DNA from 4 places in the Ensifer sp. B1-9 genome. Region 1 is predicted to be linked to each of the others. Evidence: riboswitches for the same ligand, from Rfam matches in the RefSeq annotation. Region 1 holds a riboswitch; each other region holds the start of a gene.
What was found. A riboswitch is a leader RNA that binds a small molecule or an ion and turns the genes downstream of it on or off. The one in region 1 is predicted to bind cobalamin.
Positions count from the first base shown of each region.

Region 2: it holds a riboswitch for cobalamin, as region 1 does, so the genes downstream of both, ACQ5BM_RS14000 (aromatic ring-hydroxylating oxygenase subunit alpha) here and cobU (bifunctional adenosylcobinamide kinase/adenosylcobinamide-phosphate guanylyltransferase) in region 1, are expected to answer to the same signal.
Region 3: it holds a riboswitch for cobalamin, as region 1 does, so the genes downstream of both, nrdH (glutaredoxin-like protein NrdH) here and cobU (bifunctional adenosylcobinamide kinase/adenosylcobinamide-phosphate guanylyltransferase) in region 1, are expected to answer to the same signal.
Region 4: it holds a riboswitch for cobalamin, as region 1 does, so the genes downstream of both, ACQ5BM_RS00125 (CbtB domain-containing protein) here and cobU (bifunctional adenosylcobinamide kinase/adenosylcobinamide-phosphate guanylyltransferase) in region 1, are expected to answer to the same signal.

Region 1 covers NZ_JBCHVG010000001.1:593,216-597,427, reverse strand. The annotation lists gene cobW (cobalamin biosynthesis protein CobW) at 19-1,083, opposite strand; gene cobU (bifunctional adenosylcobinamide kinase/adenosylcobinamide-phosphate guanylyltransferase) at 1,087-1,611, opposite strand; cobalamin riboswitch at 2,055-2,203, opposite strand; gene ACQ5BM_RS02985 (helix-turn-helix domain-containing protein) at 2,473-3,468, shown strand; gene ACQ5BM_RS02980 (oxidoreductase) at 3,656-4,212, shown strand, end outside.
Region 2 covers NZ_JBCHVG010000007.1:5,739-9,950, forward strand. The annotation lists gene ACQ5BM_RS13990 (glycoside hydrolase family 25 protein) at 1-355, shown strand, start outside; gene ACQ5BM_RS13995 (2Fe-2S iron-sulfur cluster-binding protein) at 361-1,455, opposite strand; gene ACQ5BM_RS14000 (aromatic ring-hydroxylating oxygenase subunit alpha) at 1,457-2,701, opposite strand; cobalamin riboswitch at 2,806-3,010, opposite strand; gene ACQ5BM_RS14005 (DUF6656 family protein) at 3,314-3,913, shown strand; gene ACQ5BM_RS14010 (L-threonylcarbamoyladenylate synthase) at 3,993-4,212, shown strand, end outside.
Region 3 covers NZ_JBCHVG010000009.1:139,661-143,872, forward strand. The annotation lists gene ACQ5BM_RS18115 (aspartate/glutamate racemase family protein) at 1-218, shown strand, start outside; gene ACQ5BM_RS18120 (LysR substrate-binding domain-containing protein) at 176-1,120, opposite strand; gene ACQ5BM_RS18125 (hypothetical protein) at 1,250-1,561, shown strand; cobalamin riboswitch at 1,840-2,064, shown strand; gene nrdH (glutaredoxin-like protein NrdH) at 2,355-2,576, shown strand; gene nrdI (class Ib ribonucleoside-diphosphate reductase assembly flavoprotein NrdI) at 2,589-3,005, shown strand; gene nrdE (class 1b ribonucleoside-diphosphate reductase subunit alpha) at 2,975-4,212, shown strand, end outside.
Region 4 covers NZ_JBCHVG010000001.1:20,794-25,005, forward strand. The annotation lists gene ACQ5BM_RS00115 ((2Fe-2S)-binding protein) at 1-314, shown strand, start outside; gene ACQ5BM_RS00120 (CbtA family protein) at 365-1,162, opposite strand; gene ACQ5BM_RS00125 (CbtB domain-containing protein) at 1,359-1,535, opposite strand; cobalamin riboswitch at 1,578-1,841, opposite strand; gene ACQ5BM_RS00130 (TetR family transcriptional regulator) at 1,840-2,532, opposite strand; gene ACQ5BM_RS00135 (NAD(P)H-binding protein) at 2,631-3,461, shown strand; gene ACQ5BM_RS00140 (DUF1772 domain-containing protein) at 3,458-3,937, shown strand; gene ACQ5BM_RS00145 (crotonase/enoyl-CoA hydratase family protein) at 3,996-4,212, opposite strand, start outside.

The DNA of each region.
Region 1 (4,212 bases):
TTTCACTCAAGGAATGATCTAGACGAGCGCGGTGATCGCAGCGCGCACCGCCGCTTCGTCCATGTCGTGCAGGCCGATGACGACGAGGCGCGTGCCGCGCTTTTCGCCGGCCGCCCAGACGCGGTCGTAATACTGATCGATGCGTGCGCCGACCGCCTGGATCAGCAGGCGCATCGGCTTGCCGGGCACGTCGGCAAAGCCCTTGAGGCGCAGAACGTCGTGTTCGGCGATCACGCCTTTCAGGCGGTCGATGAAGGCAGCCGGATCAGCGACCGAACCAAGCTCGACGACGAAGCTGTCGAACTCGTCATGGTCGTGCTCCTCGCCCGCCTCGTGCTCCATTTCGTGGTGCGACTTGCGGTTGGCGATCTCGCCTTCCGTGCCGACACCGAGGCCGAGCAGGATGGCGGCGGCGACTTCGCCGTTCTTCGCCTCGATCATCGCCGGCTTGCGGCTGATGCGGGAGGCCACTTCCTCGCGCACCGACTTGATGCCGGAGGCGTCGATCAGATCGGTCTTGTTGAGGACGATGAGGTCGGCGGCGGTAAGCTGGTCCTCGAAGAGCTCCTCGATCGGGCTTTCGTGATCGAGATTGTCGTCCTCGACGCGCAGCGCATCCACCTTGTCGTGGTCGTCGGCAAAGCGGCCGGCGGCAACGGCGGCGCTATCGACCACCGTGACGACGCCATCGACGGTCACTTCGCTGCGGATATCCGGCCAGTTGAAGGCGGCGACCAGCGGCTGCGGCAAGGCGAGACCCGAGGTTTCGATGATGATATGGTCCGGGCGCCTCTCGCGCTCGAGCAGCTTGGTCATGGTCGGAATGAAATCGTCGGCGACGGTGCAGCAGATGCAGCCATTGGTAAGCTCGATGATGTCGTCCTCGGTGCAGGCCTCCGCACCGCAGCCCTTCAAGACGTCGCCGTCGACGCCGAGATCGCCGAACTCGTTGATGATCAGCGCGATGCGCTTGCCATCGGCGTTCTGCAATAGGTTGCGGATCATCGTCGTCTTGCCGGCGCCGAGGAAGCCGGTGATGACGGTCGCCGGGATCTTGCCGTGGCTGGCCTTCGCAGTGGTCATTTATCAACCCTTCATTTTCAGCGGCAAACCGGCCGCGACAAAGTAAACTTCAGCGGATTTCTCCGCAACGATCTGGTGAAGCCGGCCGGCATGGTCGCGAAACTCGCGGGCCATGCGGTTCTCGGGCACGATGCCGAGGCCGACCTCGTTGGAAACGAAGACGAGACGCGCTTGCGCCTCAGGCAGGTAGGCGGCAAGGGCAGCGAACTCCGCTGCCATGTCGCGCTCTTCGAGCATGAGATTGGTGACCCAGAGCGTCAGGCAATCGATCAGCACGACATGATTGCGATCGTCGATGCGGCTGAGGATGCCGACGAGATCGAGCGGCTCCTCATGCGTCGTCCAGCCGTCGCCGCGGCGGGCCTTGTGGTGGTCGATCCGCTCGCGCATTTCGTCGTCCCAGGCGCGGCCGGTCGCGACATAATGTTTTGCGAGCCCGGACGCTGCGACGAGCTTCTCGGAAAAGCTGGATTTGCCGGAACGGGCGCCACCGAGGACCAGAACGGGTCCGGCGCTGGAGATGCTCATCGCCGCCGCCTCAACACGCCGAGGTCAGCGGCGGCTGGCAACAATCGTTCGGCGCGCCGGCGGCGCGGTGGGGAAAATATCTGTGAGCCAAAACAACCTCCGTGATGGCATTGGAGACCACGGGTCTCCTCGGGCGGAATGCCCATGCCGGATGGCAGGTCTCCTGGCTCACGGCGTCACGGGCCCGCATCGCCTCGCCCGTAAGGGCGAGGTTCCGATGTCAGGACCCGAGCGGCCCGCCTCACCTTCCCGGCGCTTTCCGGTGCCACAACGAACCTTTGTGTGTCGTCTCCGACGCGAGGGCGCTGTGGGCGGTCTCGTGAAAGGCGGACGATTCGTAGAAGAAGAGGCGTCCAACCCGGCTGATCACGATGCCACGCCAGTGGCTTTTCCGGCTCGTTTCCGAATTGCCGCGATTGCCCCATGCAATCGCACGGCAAGCCTAAGCTCCGAGCCCGATGGCGAACCCTGACCGTTCTACAGTCGCGGGGTCGGCTGCGATAAGGATGCCCGATTTGGGTCCATCCGTCACATTCCCAATTATTCCCCCATGTCGCCACGACGAGGGGGAACCATCCAACACCTGATGATTAGGAAGCGGCCGGGGCAAAGTCAATCGACGCTTGCGACACCTCCCCGGCCTCGTTGCGCCGCGCGACGATTTGTCGGCACGGAATAGGCGGGCCGGAGTCCGCCCTAAAGGATAGCGCATCCGCCTAAGCTTTCACCCGGTACGTCTTTTCGCTCTCATCTTGCGCCAAAGCACTATCAGAATGTGCCAATATGCCATCAAGCTCTGGCGCGTCCGTATTCCCATGTGCAGAAAAAAGGGGAACGATGAACTCAAAATTGCAGGCGACCATGTCAAACCGCGTTTATCCCGTGGCCAGATCCATCACCCAGGTGGCCAAGCTGTTGAAAATCTCCGCCGAACAGGCGTTGCGCCGGGCCGGGCTGCCACGTGATATTCTTCGCAACGAGGGCAAGGGCCTGACGCCCGCCCAGGTGTTCGCCCTGTGGCGCGCCATCGAAGCCGAGGCTAACCGGCCCGATCTGCCGCTCTATCTGAGCAAGCTCTTTGCCCACGCACCGTTCACACCGGCCATGTTCTCTTTCTCGTGTTCGCCGGACGTGCGCATCGGGTTCCAGCGCCTGTCGGTGTTCAAACCGCTGATGGGGCCGATGAAGCTGGAGGTCTCCGAGGATGACAGCGGCCTGCATATCGAGATCGGTTCGGTGGACCCGGCTGTTCCGGCCCCACCGCAACTGGTCTGGTTCGAGGCCCTCTACCTCCTGGAATCCGCCCGTTGTTACACTGCAGAACTTATCCAGCCAGCGCAGGTCCAACTGCCCGAGTTGACCAATCTGGGCGAGGACGTGTTGGAATTCCTGGGCTGTAAACCGGACCTTGGCGGCGGAGCGCGCCTCTCCTTGCGCAAGGAAGATGCCGATCTGCCACTGATCACCGAGAACGAGGAATCCTGGCCCGAGTTCGAGAAAAAGTTGCGCCGCGAGATGGAGGCACATGAAACCGACACTCCCATCGTGCTGCGCGCAAAGCGGGTTCTGCATGACATGCTGCCGTCGGGCGAGGCCAATATCGAGGCGATGTGCAGGCGGCTGGCCATGTCGAAACGCACCCTGCAACGGCAATTGAAGGAGGAAGGTGAAACCTTCCAGACGGTGCTGGCATCGACCCGCGCGGAACTGGCGATGCATTATCTCGGCGAAGACGGGCTGAACGTCGAGGAAATCTCCTATCTCCTGGCCTACCGCGAGCCAAACTCTTTCTATCGCGCCTTCCAGGGTTGGACCGGCATGACGCCGGCCGAAGCGCGGGGAATGGTGGCGCACTGAGAAGTCCGATCAGGATCAGGGAAACGGGTGCGATCCGGCTCCCGTTTTGCATATGCGCCAGGAGATAGGGATTTGGCGCGTTCCGATAGTTGATTGGCACAAAGCGATTTTGAAGAAATTCGTGCGGTAAGCCAGATTGATCTCCAACGAACAACGGGCACGACGCCCGCAAGGATTGGAGAAGATCATGGCAAACGTACAGAAAACCGCTCTCGTCACCGGCGCATCCTCCGGCATGGGCAAGGTCATCGCAAAGCAGCTGATCAAGGATGGTCTGACCGTCGTCGTCGCCGCCCGCCGGGTGGAGCAGATGGACGATCTGAAGGCGCTCGGTGCATATCCCGTCGCGCTGGATGTCGCTGACGAGGCCAGCCGGAAATCCGCGGTGACCGAGATCACTGAGAAGTTCGGCGGCGTCGACGTGCTGGTCAACAATGCAGGCTTCGGGCTTTATGGGTCGGTCGAAGACGTGCCTCTCGACGAGGCCCGCTATCAGTTCGACGTAAACCTGTTCGGGGCCGCCGCGCTGATCCAGGATCTGGTGCCCTACATGCGCGGGAAGCGCGCTGGCAAGATCATCAACATCACCTCGATGGGCGGCAAAATCTACACCCCGCTGGGTGCGTGGTATCACGCATCGAAACATGCGCTGGAAGGCCTGTCGGACTGCCTTCGCCTAGAACTGCAACAGTTCGGCATCGACGTCGTGGTCGTTGAGCCCGGCATCATCCAGACCGCATTCGC
Region 2 (4,212 bases), on a different contig from region 1:
AGCGATGTCGCCGCTGGCGCTGAAGGCGATCTGGGCGCAAGGCGCGTTGCTGCCGGAAAAACCAATGCCGATCACCCTCGTCGCGCAAGCTGCGCAAGGGACCGGAGTGCACGCGGTCGCACGGGCGGCCGCAACGCTTGGCGAGCCGCTGCTCGTCAGCCGTGCCGGCGCCACGAGCAGCGCCGGCAGCAGCGTCGACATGCTGGTGACCGGGTCGATCGATTTCGCCCGCCACGAGCGCGCCCTGCAGGTGGCAGTCGCGGCCGATGACGCCGCGCAGGGCGGATGCCCCAAGCCATCGGCCGGCAGCCCAGGGCTCGCCACCGCCCAGCCACCGCCCTGTAGCACGCCCTAGCCCCTTCAGGCTTCGATCTGGACATCTCCCAGCGGCCGCGAGCAGCAGGCGAGGATGTAGCCCTCGTCGATCTCGTCATCGAGAATGCCGCCATTGTGGCTCATCTCGACCTCGCCTGCGACCTTCATCACACGGCAGGTGCCGCAGATGCCGCCCTCGCAGGCAGCACCGATCCGCACACCGTTGGCGCGGGCCGTCTGCAGGATCGTCTGGCCGGGCTTTGCCACCACTTCCTTGCCGCTCATGGTGAAGGCAACCTTGGCCACCTGGCCCTCGCCGTCATCGCCGATACCAGCGCGCACGGCGATTTCTTCCGCAGCAGGCGCGGCCGCCGGCTGGAAGCTCTCCTCGTGATAGCGGCTCATGTCGAAGCTGGCTGCCTTCAGCATCTCGCGCACACCGCGCATGAAGGGTTCCGGCCCGCAGCAGAACACCGTACGTTCCAGGAAGTCGGGAGCGAGCAACGGCAACTTGGCACCGTCGATGCGGCCACGCAGGCCATGCCAACCGTGGCGCGCCTCATGTCCCTCGACGATGAAGCCGAGGTTCAGCCCGGACATCTGCGTTGCCAGGACCTCGAGCTCCGAGCGGAACAAAAGATCCTCCGGCCGACGGGCGCAGGAGATGAAGGTGACGTCCGTCTCCGGCACGCAATCCGCCATCCAGCGGGTCATCGACATCATCGGAGTGATGCCGGAGCCGGCCGAGATGAACAGGTACTTGTCGCCCGGATGGCGGACGAAGCTGAAATCGCCGAGCGGCCCGAAGGCCCTCAGCTTCATGCCGGGCTTGAGATGGTCGAACATCCAGCGGGTGCCGATGCTGTCGGCCTGTGCCTTCACCGTGACCGCGATCGAGAGCGGCCGCGATGGCGTCGACGACAGGGTATAGGTGCGCATGACCGGTTCGTCCGCGACCGGCAGTTCGAGCGTCACGAACTGGCCGGGCAGGTAACGAAACCAGGCTGGCTTCCCCGCGCGGAAGGTGAAGGTCATGACGTCGGCGGTCTCGACGACCGCCGACGTGCATTCGAGCATCTGCTGCCGGTCGATCCAGACATGCAGTTCGTCGAAATGGTGGAAGGAGGGTGCCATCTGCATGTCAGGCGACCTTCGACAACGGAGCCGCATCGCCCTCGAGGCGCTGCTCCATGAACTTGCAGTACCACTCGACGAACTGCATCACGCCGCCTTCATGCTCCGGCGAATAGGGGCCGGATTCATAGGCCGGCGAGCGGATGCCGAAGGCGTTTTCCTCGACGATCTGGCGATCCTGGTCGTTGGTCTCGGTCCAGACATGGGTCAGGTCATCGAGTGTATAGTCGACGCCTTCGACCGCATCCTTGTTGACCAGCCACTTCGTCGTCACTTGCGTGAGCTCCGGCCCGAGCGGCAGCACGCGGAAGGTGATGGCGTGATCGGAAAGCACATGGTTCCAGGTGGTCGGGTAATGGAACATCAGGAGCGTGCCGATCTGCTTCTGCCGGACATCGGCCGACAGCGCCCTTTTGACTGCTGGCGCACCCGACATGGTATAGCTTTCGGCATCATCGACCAGCGGCATGCGCGCGGCGCGGAACTGGCCGGTCGGCGACATCCGGAACTCGCTCGGCAGGCCCCCTGCCTCGCATTTCGCCCAATGGGCGGCAATCACCGGATCGTCCTTGGCGCCCTGCACCCCGGTCGCGGTCGGCGCTTCCGGATAGGTGCGGCAGAGTTCGGGGTGATTGGCGGCGCAATGGTAGCACTCGCGGTTGTTTTCCCAGACGAGCTTCCAGTTGCCCTTCTCGATGATGGTGCTTTCGAAGGCAACCTTGGTCTCCCCAAGCCGGTGCGGAGCGAGATAGGGGGTGACCAGTTCACGGAAGGCCGCGAAATTCGCCGGTGTCTCCGACAGGTTGATGAAGATGTAGCCGCCGACCGTCTCGCAGTGGATCGGTTTCAGGCTGTGGGCCGCCTTGTCGAAGTCCTCGCCCATCTGGCGCGCGAAGAGCAGCGAGCCATCGAGTTCGTAAGTCCATTGATGGTAGGGACAGACAAGCTTCGCCGAGGACCCCTTGTGCTGCGTGCAGACGCGGGAACCGCGGTGCCGGCAGGAATTGTGGAGCGCGCGGATCGTACCCTGCCGATCACGGGTGACGACGACGGGAAAATCGCCGACCTGGACGGTGAAATAGTTGCCGGCCCGCGGGATCTCGCAGTCATGGCCGATGAACAGCCAGTCCTTGTACCAGATGTTTTCCAGATCCTGCCGGTAATAGTCGGGATCGATGTAGAAGGCCCGATCGAGGCTGTAGCCGTCACGCCGGCCCTTCAGCTTGCGAAGCATATCGGTCTTGGTATCCATGTCCTGTCCTCATGCGCCATGTTTCGGAGAGGCAGGACAGGAACCCGCACGGGCGTGCACCCATGCGTTTCAGGCTCCGATCCGGCTGCCCGCCGCAACCCGTTACGGTTATGTCCGTCAAGGCTGGTTTCCGGGCTCAGGAGCCGTCCTTTGCGGACCAGCCCGGCGCCTTCCCGGACGGAACGGTCCAGTGGCTTTTTGCCGAGGCTTTCGCTCCACCACCGTTGCGGGGGCAGCGCCGGGATTTGACCGGCTTCCCAATTCTCCGCCTTCCTTTTGGAAGACGACACCTTGAGCAAGGATATGTAAGCGCGGAAGGCACCCTGGCAGACGCCGGATAGCGACATCCAATTCCAGAATGACGACACAGTGGAAACCATCCTTCTGAACCGGAGTCGAAAATTTTTCTATTTATAAACAGATAGATAGATCAAATATTGGGCATATGCCACTTTTCGCGGCCGATATGGCGCAGGCACGGGAAGACTTCGCCCGTTTGCGACATTTTTATGAAAGTGCCGGCGCATCTTCCGCCAACGAAAGGAAATCCTTCATTAACCATAAGGCACTAGGCTTGCCGGCGGACGAAGATGTCCGGCAGGCAGATGGCGCATGGCAAAATTCAGATATTACGACGCAGCGGCCGAGAAGCCGCCGGCCGTCGTGCCGAAGACGGCGGTTCACAGCGAGTTCCTGCGCACCGGCAGGATCAATCGCCGGCAATGGGCGCCGGGCGAACGACGGTATCTGAGTTATGAGGAAGTCGCGGACAGAACCGCCAAGAAGCTCGCGACCGCCGGCGACACGACGCACAAGCGGATCAACGGCTTTCACGCCTCGATCCAGTTCCCGAAGCTGATCTTCCACCGCACGCTCGTCGGCAAGCCGCATCTCGGCTATTGCCATGTGACAGCGGCGCGGACAGCGGTCACGCCTTCCAAGGACATCACCTGGTCGTTCTATTTCGCCAATTTCTTCAGCGACCTTGGTGACGAGACCCATTTCTTCGACCGCATCCAGAGCGGCTATTCCCGCATGTATTTTGCCGTCGCGATCGAGCCGAACGCCGAAGACGGACAGATGGTCATCAACCGCAACGTCCGCGACAACGGGCTGCTCTTTCGCACCGACGACCCCAAGGTTGCTCTCAAGAACGTGCTGATGCTGGGTGCCCGGGACGACGCGCTGCGCCGTATCATCCGCAGCCTCTGAGCCAGTAACCGTTTCCCGCAAAGAAAATCGTTCTGTTTTCCCGGCACGTCCGCTAAGGAAGCGTCGGAAAGGAAACGGCATGGCAGAGATCATCGACACGGGCATTGAACCGTACCGCGCAATCGAACGCGCCTGCGCCGTTCTTGCCGAAGGCGAGCCGGTCGCCATTCCCACCGAAACCGTCTATGGCCTTGCCGCCGACGCCACCAATCCCGATGCGATCAGCCGCATCTACGAGATGAAGGGCCGACCGCGTTTCAATCCACTGATCTCGCATGTTTCCGACATGGCCATGGCCG
Region 3 (4,212 bases), on a different contig from region 1:
AGGCGATCGTGCTCGGCTGCGCCGGCATGGCAGACCTTGCCCGGGACCTGCAAGCCGATTACGGCGTTCCGGTAATCGATGGAGTCTCCGCCGCCGTCAAGCAGGCGGAGGCGTTGGTGTCGCAAGGACTTATGACCAGCAAGCGCGGTTCGTATGCATCACCGCTCAGCAAGACCTATTCAGGCTTCATGAGCGCACTTGCGCCGACCACGGCCTGAGGAGATACCGACCTCGCATCATCCATCGCAATCGCGAGCAGCGCGTTCGACGCGTCCGCCTCGGCAATGATCCAGTCGCGAAAGGCCTGGATCTTCTTCTGCCGCCGGCTGCCTTGCGGATAGACCAGCCAATAGGCGCGACCGTCCCTGACCACATGTTCGAACGGCCGAATGAGCCTGCCGCTCTTCAGTTCTTCCATCAGGAAGGTCGATACGGCAATGGCGATGCCATGTTCCGCCAGGGTGGTCGCGACATCCATCGCCTGGACGTCGAAGATCAGCTCCGTGCCGTTGCTTTCCGGCGGCTCTACGCCGGTCTCGATCATCCACCGCCGCCACCAGCTGGCGTTGCCGAATCGGCGCACCCGCAGAACATCCGACGGATGCTTCAGCTGGTGCTTTTCCAGGAATGACGGGGTGCAGACCGGCATGTAATCGATCGGGAACAGCGGGAACACGTCGTTGCCCGGCCAGTCGCCGTTGCCACTGCGCACTGAAAGATCGATGGCGTCGCGCTTGAAGTCGACCAGATCGGTCGACATGTGCACCCTTATGCTGATGTTCGGCTGGGCGGTCTGGAACGAGGCGAGCCTGGGGCCGAGCCAGCTCGAAACGACGGTTGGAAGCACGGAAATGTGCAGGTGATGTTCGGTCTTGTCGGCAATCTCGGAGAAGGCCGCGCCCAGCAGATCGATCGCCTCCGTCACCTTCGGCGCCAACTGCCGCCCGGCGGCCGTCAACCGCACCTCGCGCGCAAGCCGCACGAAGAGCGGCGTGCCGATGCGCTCCTCCAGCAGCCGGATCTGGTAGCTGACGGCAGCCTGAGTCATCCCGAGTTCCTTGGCCGCGCGGGTGAAACTCAGGTGCCTGGCGGCGGCTTCGAAGGCGCGCACCGCACTCATGGGAGGTATCTTGCTCATGGCGCTGAGATAAGCATTCTTTATGCCAGCATGCGAGAAATCGCTTTGCGCGAAGCAGCAAAATTCCTCACTTTTTTGGCGAACACAACAGCGAAAACAAAGAGGATAGCAATGCTTAGCGCAGTGCGATCAACGATCCTTCATGTCCTGAAGCAGGCCGGGAGCGCCCTCAACTCGACCATCGCCATCGATACGTTCAGCGAATTCCAGCTCCGGGATATCGGCCTGACGCGGGATCACGAGACCATCCGCGCGCGCGTCGGCGACGTTGCCGATCCATGGCACTGGTCGAAGGAAGACACGTCATTCGCGCCGAAACCCTCACCAAAGAGGGACCGCACCAACACGCTGCCAGCCGTGACGATCTCGCCGCGCGCGCAGCCCGGCGAAAACAGGGACGTCAGCATCTCGCTTTGCGACTGATGGATTGCCGAGACAGAACCTGTCCGGATCTTCTGGTGCAGCATCCCGCGATCGAGCGGACCACACCGCAGAGACCTTCGGCCAGAAACCTCGCAATCGCCGCGGCGGCGCCACGACGCACATTGGCGGAGCGCGCCAGATTGAAGCCAACAAGCCTCCCCCAGTAGGTTCCGCTGCAGTCTGCCGTTTACTTCCCGTTATCCATACCGAGAAAGAAACGACCCTCCGCACCGGGTCTTTGACATCGCGCACCTATTGACGCAAATTTGCGATCAGATACTATATCTAGTGTTCGAGGTTCTTCCGATTCGCAAGGATTGGGAGCTAAGACGGGAATACGGTGCGCCGGCGGCTTTCCGCCCGGCTATGCCGTAGCTGCCCCCGCAACTGTAGACGGCGAGCAACTGTCCGGAATTGGACCACTGAGGCATGAGGCCTCGGGAAGGTCGGGATGGAAGCGTCGACCCGTGAGCCAGGAGACCTGCCTCGAGCAACAAACGTCCACGGGCGGGGTGTCCGGAGGGGTTGAGTACGGCAGGATGAGCCTGCCTGATCGTCTCGACGTCTCCCCGGCAGCCTGTCGAAAGCTTCGGGGTGAAGTCATGTCTGCGTCATCGAAATCCTATCACTCGCCAGTCAAGAGGCGCGGTTTCCCGCGCAGCTGAAGAAGAGGCGTGCCCGGGCTCCATATCCGAGCAAGCCACAGCCATGACAGCCCTGCATTTCGCCGGATCGCGGTCGCGTGTCCACGCGCCTTCTCTTGCCCCTATCCAGCCGACCAAACGAGGAAGAAATGAACGTCACCGTCTACAGCAAGCCCGCCTGTGTCCAATGCACCGCGACCTATCGGGCGCTCGATCGCCAGGGCGTCAGCTACGAGGTCATCGATATCTCCGTTGACCAGGACGCGCTCGAGACGGTCAAGGGCCTCGGCTACATGCAGCTCCCCGTCGTCGTCGCCGGCCCCGAACACTGGGCGGGTTTCCGCCCCGACAAGATCAGCACGCTTGCTTAGAGGAGACAGGCGGTGGGGCTTATCGTCTATTTTTCCAGCCGCTCGGAAAACACCCGTCGCTTCGTCGAAAAACTCGGCCTTCGCGCGAAGCGCATACCACTCGCGGAAGGTAAGGATACACTTACCGTCACCGAACCCTATGTGCTGGTCGTGCCCACCTATTGCGGCGACGACGGCCGGGGTGCCGTGCCGAAACAGGTAATCCGCTTCTTGAACGACGCGGGCAACCGCTCTCACATCCGCGGCGTAATTGCCGCGGGCAACAGCAATTTCGGCGCGACCTACGGGGTCGCCGGCGACGTCATCTCGGCCAAGTGCTGCGTGCCTTATCTTTATCGTTTCGAGCTAATCGGAACGGACGAAGACGTCGCTAATGTCAAAAACGGGATGGAACGATTTTGGACGTCACAACACGCGAACACCCCCTGAAGGCGACGGAAGCGGCGCTGGACTATCACGCACTGAACGCGATGCTTAACCTCTATGACCAAGAGGGCCGGATCCAGCTCGACAAGGACCGGCTGGCGGCGAAACAGTACTTCCTCCAGCACGTCAACCAGAACACGGTCTTCTTCCATAACCTCAGGGAAAAGCTCGATTATCTGGTGACCGAGGGCTATTACGAACAGGAGGTGCTGGACCAGTACTCCTTCAACTTCGTGCGCGACCTCTATGACCACGCCTACGCCAAGAAGTTCCGTTTTCCGACCTTCCTCGGCGCGTTCAAATATTACACCTCCTATACGCTGAAAACCTTCGACGGAAAGCGCTACCTGGAGCGCTACGAGGATCGCGTCTGCATGGTGGCGATGACGCTGGCGCGCGGCAACGAGCAGCTTGCCCGCGATCTCGTCGACGAGATCATTTCCGGCCGTTTCCAGCCAGCGACACCGACTTTCCTCAATGCCGGCAAGAAGAGCCGCGGCGAGCTCGTCTCCTGCTTCCTGCTGCGGATCGAGGACAACATGGAGAGTATCGGGCGCGCGATCAATTCGGCGCTGCAGCTTTCCAAGCGCGGCGGCGGCGTGGCGCTGTCGCTCACCAATATCAGAGAGATGGGCGCACCGATCAAGCAGATCGAGAACCAGTCGTCCGGCATCATCCCGATCATGAAGCTGCTCGAAGACTCCTTCTCCTACGCCAATCAGCTTGGCGCCCGCCAAGGCGCAGGCGCCGTCTATCTGCATGCCCACCACCCCGACATCATGCGTTTCCTCGATACCAAACGCGAGAATGCCGACGAGAAGATCCGCATCAAGACGCTATCCCTCGGCGTCGTGATCCCGGACATCACCTTTGAGCTCGCTCGCAACAACGAGGACATGTATCTGTTCTCGCCCTATGATGTTGAGCGCGTCTACGGCATGCCGCTGACCGAGATTTCGGTAACGGAGAAGTATCGCGAGATGGTCGAGGATGCGCGCATCCGCAAGAAGAAGGTCAAGGCGCGCGAGTTCTTCCAGGTCATCGCCGAGATCCAGTTCGAAAGTGGTTATCCCTACATCATGTTCGAGGACACGGTGAACCGGGCAAACCCGATCGCCGGCCGCATCACCATGAGTAATCTCTGCTCGGAAATCCTGCAGGTGAGCGAGGCCAGCGAATTCAACGAGGACCTCTCCTACGCCCGCATGGG
Region 4 (4,212 bases), 570 kb from region 1:
CAGATTCGCTTGCCGGTGCCTTTCTGGAGATCGGGCGCGCGATCGGCGACGAGGCGCGCTGCATGGCCGAGGCGCTGGCCATCGTCAAAAGGCCCGGGTCGCCGCTGTTCTCGGAAGAACTCTGCTACGAGGAGATCTCGGCAATCGATCCGGCAAGCAGCAAGCGGCTGTCGCGCCAGTACAGGATACGCTGCGGTTGCTGCCTCTATTTCCGAACGGAAGGCGGCAGCTTCTGCGACACCTGCGTGCTGCTCGAGCCGAACGATCGTCGCGAAAGGCTGGCAGCGCATCTCATGCAAAACGGCGGGGGCTGAACCCCGCCGCCTGCTTGTTCAGGTTCCCATGGAGCATGGGATCGGCCGGATCAGTTCGCCCTGGCGAAACGCTCGTTGATGAAGCCGGAAACGACGCCGAGCACGATCCAGAAGGCAAGCGTGGTGGCGAGGGCGGCGACGGCAAATTCGGCGCCGAGCACGGCCGGGACGTTGCTGGAAATGTCGAGCGGTTGCGGTGCGCCGTAGACATGCGGCGCGGCGATCAGCGCGAGGCCGACGACCTTTGCGACGATCTCCTCGCGCAGGACGACGAGATAGAGGCCGACGGCTGAGAGGGCGACGGTTGCCAGCCACCAGGTCTGGCGATCGCCGAGTTCGGCGGCCGGGAAGCCCGGCAATTCCGGCGGCAGGCCGATCGCCGGCAACATGTGCACCGCGAGCCAGCCGCAGGCGCCCCAGAGCGCACCGTTCCTCAGCGTGATCGGATAGCCGATCACCAGGCTGACGCCGGCCAGCAGCAGGCCGAAGCCGGAGCCGGTGACGAGGTTCGCCATCAGCGTGCCCGAGAAGCGGCTGAGGCCGAACATGATGCCGCCTTCCTCGTGTTCGCCCTCATGGGCATAGGCCGGCGTGATCGGCGACAGCGCATCGAGCACGGCGCCGAGCGGCGAGACCGCCTTCAGCGACGAATGCTGATCGTGCCCTTCTGCGGCCGGCTGCGCCGCCCCCGGCTGGCCGGCGGGCTGCTCGGTGGTCGCCGGAGCCTCGCCTTCGAATTGTTCCGCATGCAGGATCAGCGGCGTAACCCTGAGTTCCTGGGCGCCGGTCATGAAGACGCCGGCAATCAGTCCAGCCACGATCGCGGCCAGAAGCGTTCTGACAATCATGTCGAATTCCCTCGATAGCGACAAAAGCCACGCACTCTGGCGTGGTTTGCAAGCCTTTCGTTCTTTCTGCCGTGCGGATGAACCTGGTGTGCCGGACGAACCGGTATGCACAAACACCGACATCCGGCACAGGCCGGATGCGTTCAGGTCCGCAGACACGTCGATGCGGAACGTGAGCTACGTTCCGAGACATCGTTTAGTGGCAGGGGAAGCCGTAGGAATGGCGGGTGTCGTGTGCGGTGTCGTGCAGCACGGCCGAATTGGCAAGGCCGGCGCCGAAGACGAGGAATGCGCCGATGAGAAGTGCGATGACGCCAGCGGTCAGACGATCGCTGAGGGAGAGCGGGGTGCTCGAAATAGTAGACGTAGCCATGACAACCTCCGTGATGGCATCGGGAAATTCCCGGTGTGGGCCCTATGCCCGTATCGAGTGGCAGGTTTCCTGGCTCACGGCGCTGGGCGTAATGCCCGGGATCTGCCTCGCCTTCCCAGTCCGACCACCCTCTCGGGGTCTCTTCCAGTGGCTTCTCCCGGATCGCTCCGGAACGGCAAGATCGACGTCGCTCTACAGTCGCGGGGTCGGCCGTGATTTGAATGCCCAGCTTGGGTCCATCCGTCACGTTCCCGTTTACTCCCGACACACGTTCGCGTCTCGGGAACCAATCGATCCCTGATGATTATGAGTGTGTCATGGCGTTGTCAATTGAGCCTGCGCCGCCGGCCGCTTCATCAGCGACAAAATCGCGAAGGATCATCTGCTTGTAGGCCTCGACGATGCGGTTGCCCTCGGCGCGGTCGACCGAGATGGCGAGCCGCATCGTGCATTCGCCGAGATACATGATCAGGAACGCGGCCTCGTCGATCGCCGCGCGTGGGCGTTGCGGCTGGAGCCGGGCAAGGACATCGGCGAGCAGACGGCCGGTCATGCGGCTTTCTTCCAGTTCGATCTGCCTCAGCGTCTTGTCGGCCTGCATCGCCGACCAGATGTCGCGCATCACCGGTTCGGCGAGGAACATGTCGTAATAGGTATCGAAGAGCGCGCCGAAGGCGTCGCGCAGTTCTGCCATCGACGTCACCTTGGCGAATTCGCCCTCGATGCATTCGCGGGAATAGGCGTTGTAGCGCTCGGCGAGCGTGCGCACGATCGCAGCCTTGTCCGGGAAATACTGGTACAGCGATCCGATCGAAATCCCTGCCTTTTCCGCCACTTCGCTCATGCGCATGGCATCGCTGCCCTTCTCGGCGATGAGCACGGAGGCGCAGGTGAGGATGTGCTCGACGCGCTCCCGGCTGCGCTTCTGGCTGGGCGTGCGGCGCAGCGCAGTGTCGTCGTCGCCTGCAATCGGCAGGGTGCCTGTCGGCTCAATCATGAATAATCCTCACATTTTGTCTTGACTCCCAAAATACGAGGATTTATCACATTTGCAAATGTGAGAGTTGCTCATGTTTTTAATCGGGAGGAAAGATCATGTCTGGCAAGGTTACGTTGGTGCTGGGTGGTACGGGCAAGACGGGGCGCCGCATTGCGGAGCGGCTGCGCGCCAAGGGTGTCACGGTGCGCATCGGCGCGCGCTCGGCCACGCCGTCCTTCGACTGGAACGACGAGACGACCTGGGCGCCGGCGCTCGAGAATGTCGAGCGCATCTATGTCAGCTATCAGCCGGATCTCGCCGTGCCCGGCGCGGTCGAGGCGATCCGCCGCTTTTCCGCGCTTGCGGTCCGTTCCGGCATCAAGCGCCTCGTGCTGCTTTCGGGGCGCGGCGAGGACGCGGCGCAGGCGGCCGAACGCGAATTGCAGGCATCGGGCGCCGACTGGACGATCATTCGGGGGAGCTGGTTCTTCGAGAATTTCAGCGAAGCCTTCCTGATGGATGCGGTTCGCAGCGGCATGGTCTACCTGCCGCCGGACGCGGTCACCGAACCGTTTGTCAGCGCCGATGACATCGCCGATGTCGCCGTGCTTGCGCTCCTCGACGACGCGCATGTCGGCAAGATCTATGAACTGACAGGGCCGCGGCTGCTGACCTTCGCCGAGGCCGTCGCGGAGATCGCCGCGGCATCGGGGCGGCCCATCGGCTACCGGTCCGTGCCGCTTGCGGATTTCGTGGCGCAGATGCGAGCCGAGGGGCTGCCGGATGACTATGTCGAACTCATCCGCTATCTCTTCTCGTCCGTGCTCGACGGGCGCAATTCCAGCCTGACGTCCGATATCGAGCACGTGCTTCTGCGCCGGCCGCGCGACTTCGCCGTCTATGCCCGGGAAACCGCAGCAACCGGTGTCTGGAGTATCGCCGCATGATCCCGCTGATTCCCGCTTTGGCCTTCGTCGCCGCCATCGGTTCCGGCCTGATGGCCGGCCTGTTCTTCATCTTCTCGGTCTGCATCATGCAGGCCCTGTCGCGGCTGCCGCCGGAGCAGGGGATCGCCGCGATGAACGCGATCAATGTCGTCATCCAGAACCCGATCTTCCTCAGCGCCTTCATGGGCACGGCGCTGATCGGCCTGGCGCTGGTGGTCATGGCCTTCCTCTCGGGCGGTGAAGGCCGCTGGCTGCTCGCGGCCGGTGGCATCGCCTATGTCGTCGGCGTGCTCCTGGTAACGATCATCTTCAACGTGCCGATGAACGATGCGCTCGCCGCTGCGGCACCCGGCCAGGCGGCGGCCGATCTCTGGCAGCAGCGCTATCTTACCGATTGGGTCTGGTGGAACCATGTGCGCACCGTCGCCTCGATCGGCTCGCTGGCGCTCTTCATCCTCGGCTTCGCCCGCGCCTGATGGATAGCGGCGGCAAGGCCGTTGCGCCCTGCCGCCGTTTGCCGTGCTGCCGAGACGCTCAGCCTGTCGGGCCGTCCTCGTGGATGCGTCGTCCCTTCCAGGCGGCAAGCGCATCCGAGAGATCGTCGGTCGGCACCATCTGGGCGAATTGTTCGCTCTCGACCAGCAGCCCCTCCGCTATCGACATGTTGAGGCCGCGGGTGACGGCGGTGATGATCGAGCGGACGGCAAGTGGCGAATAACCCATGATGCGCCTGGCCAGGTCACGGGCCGCA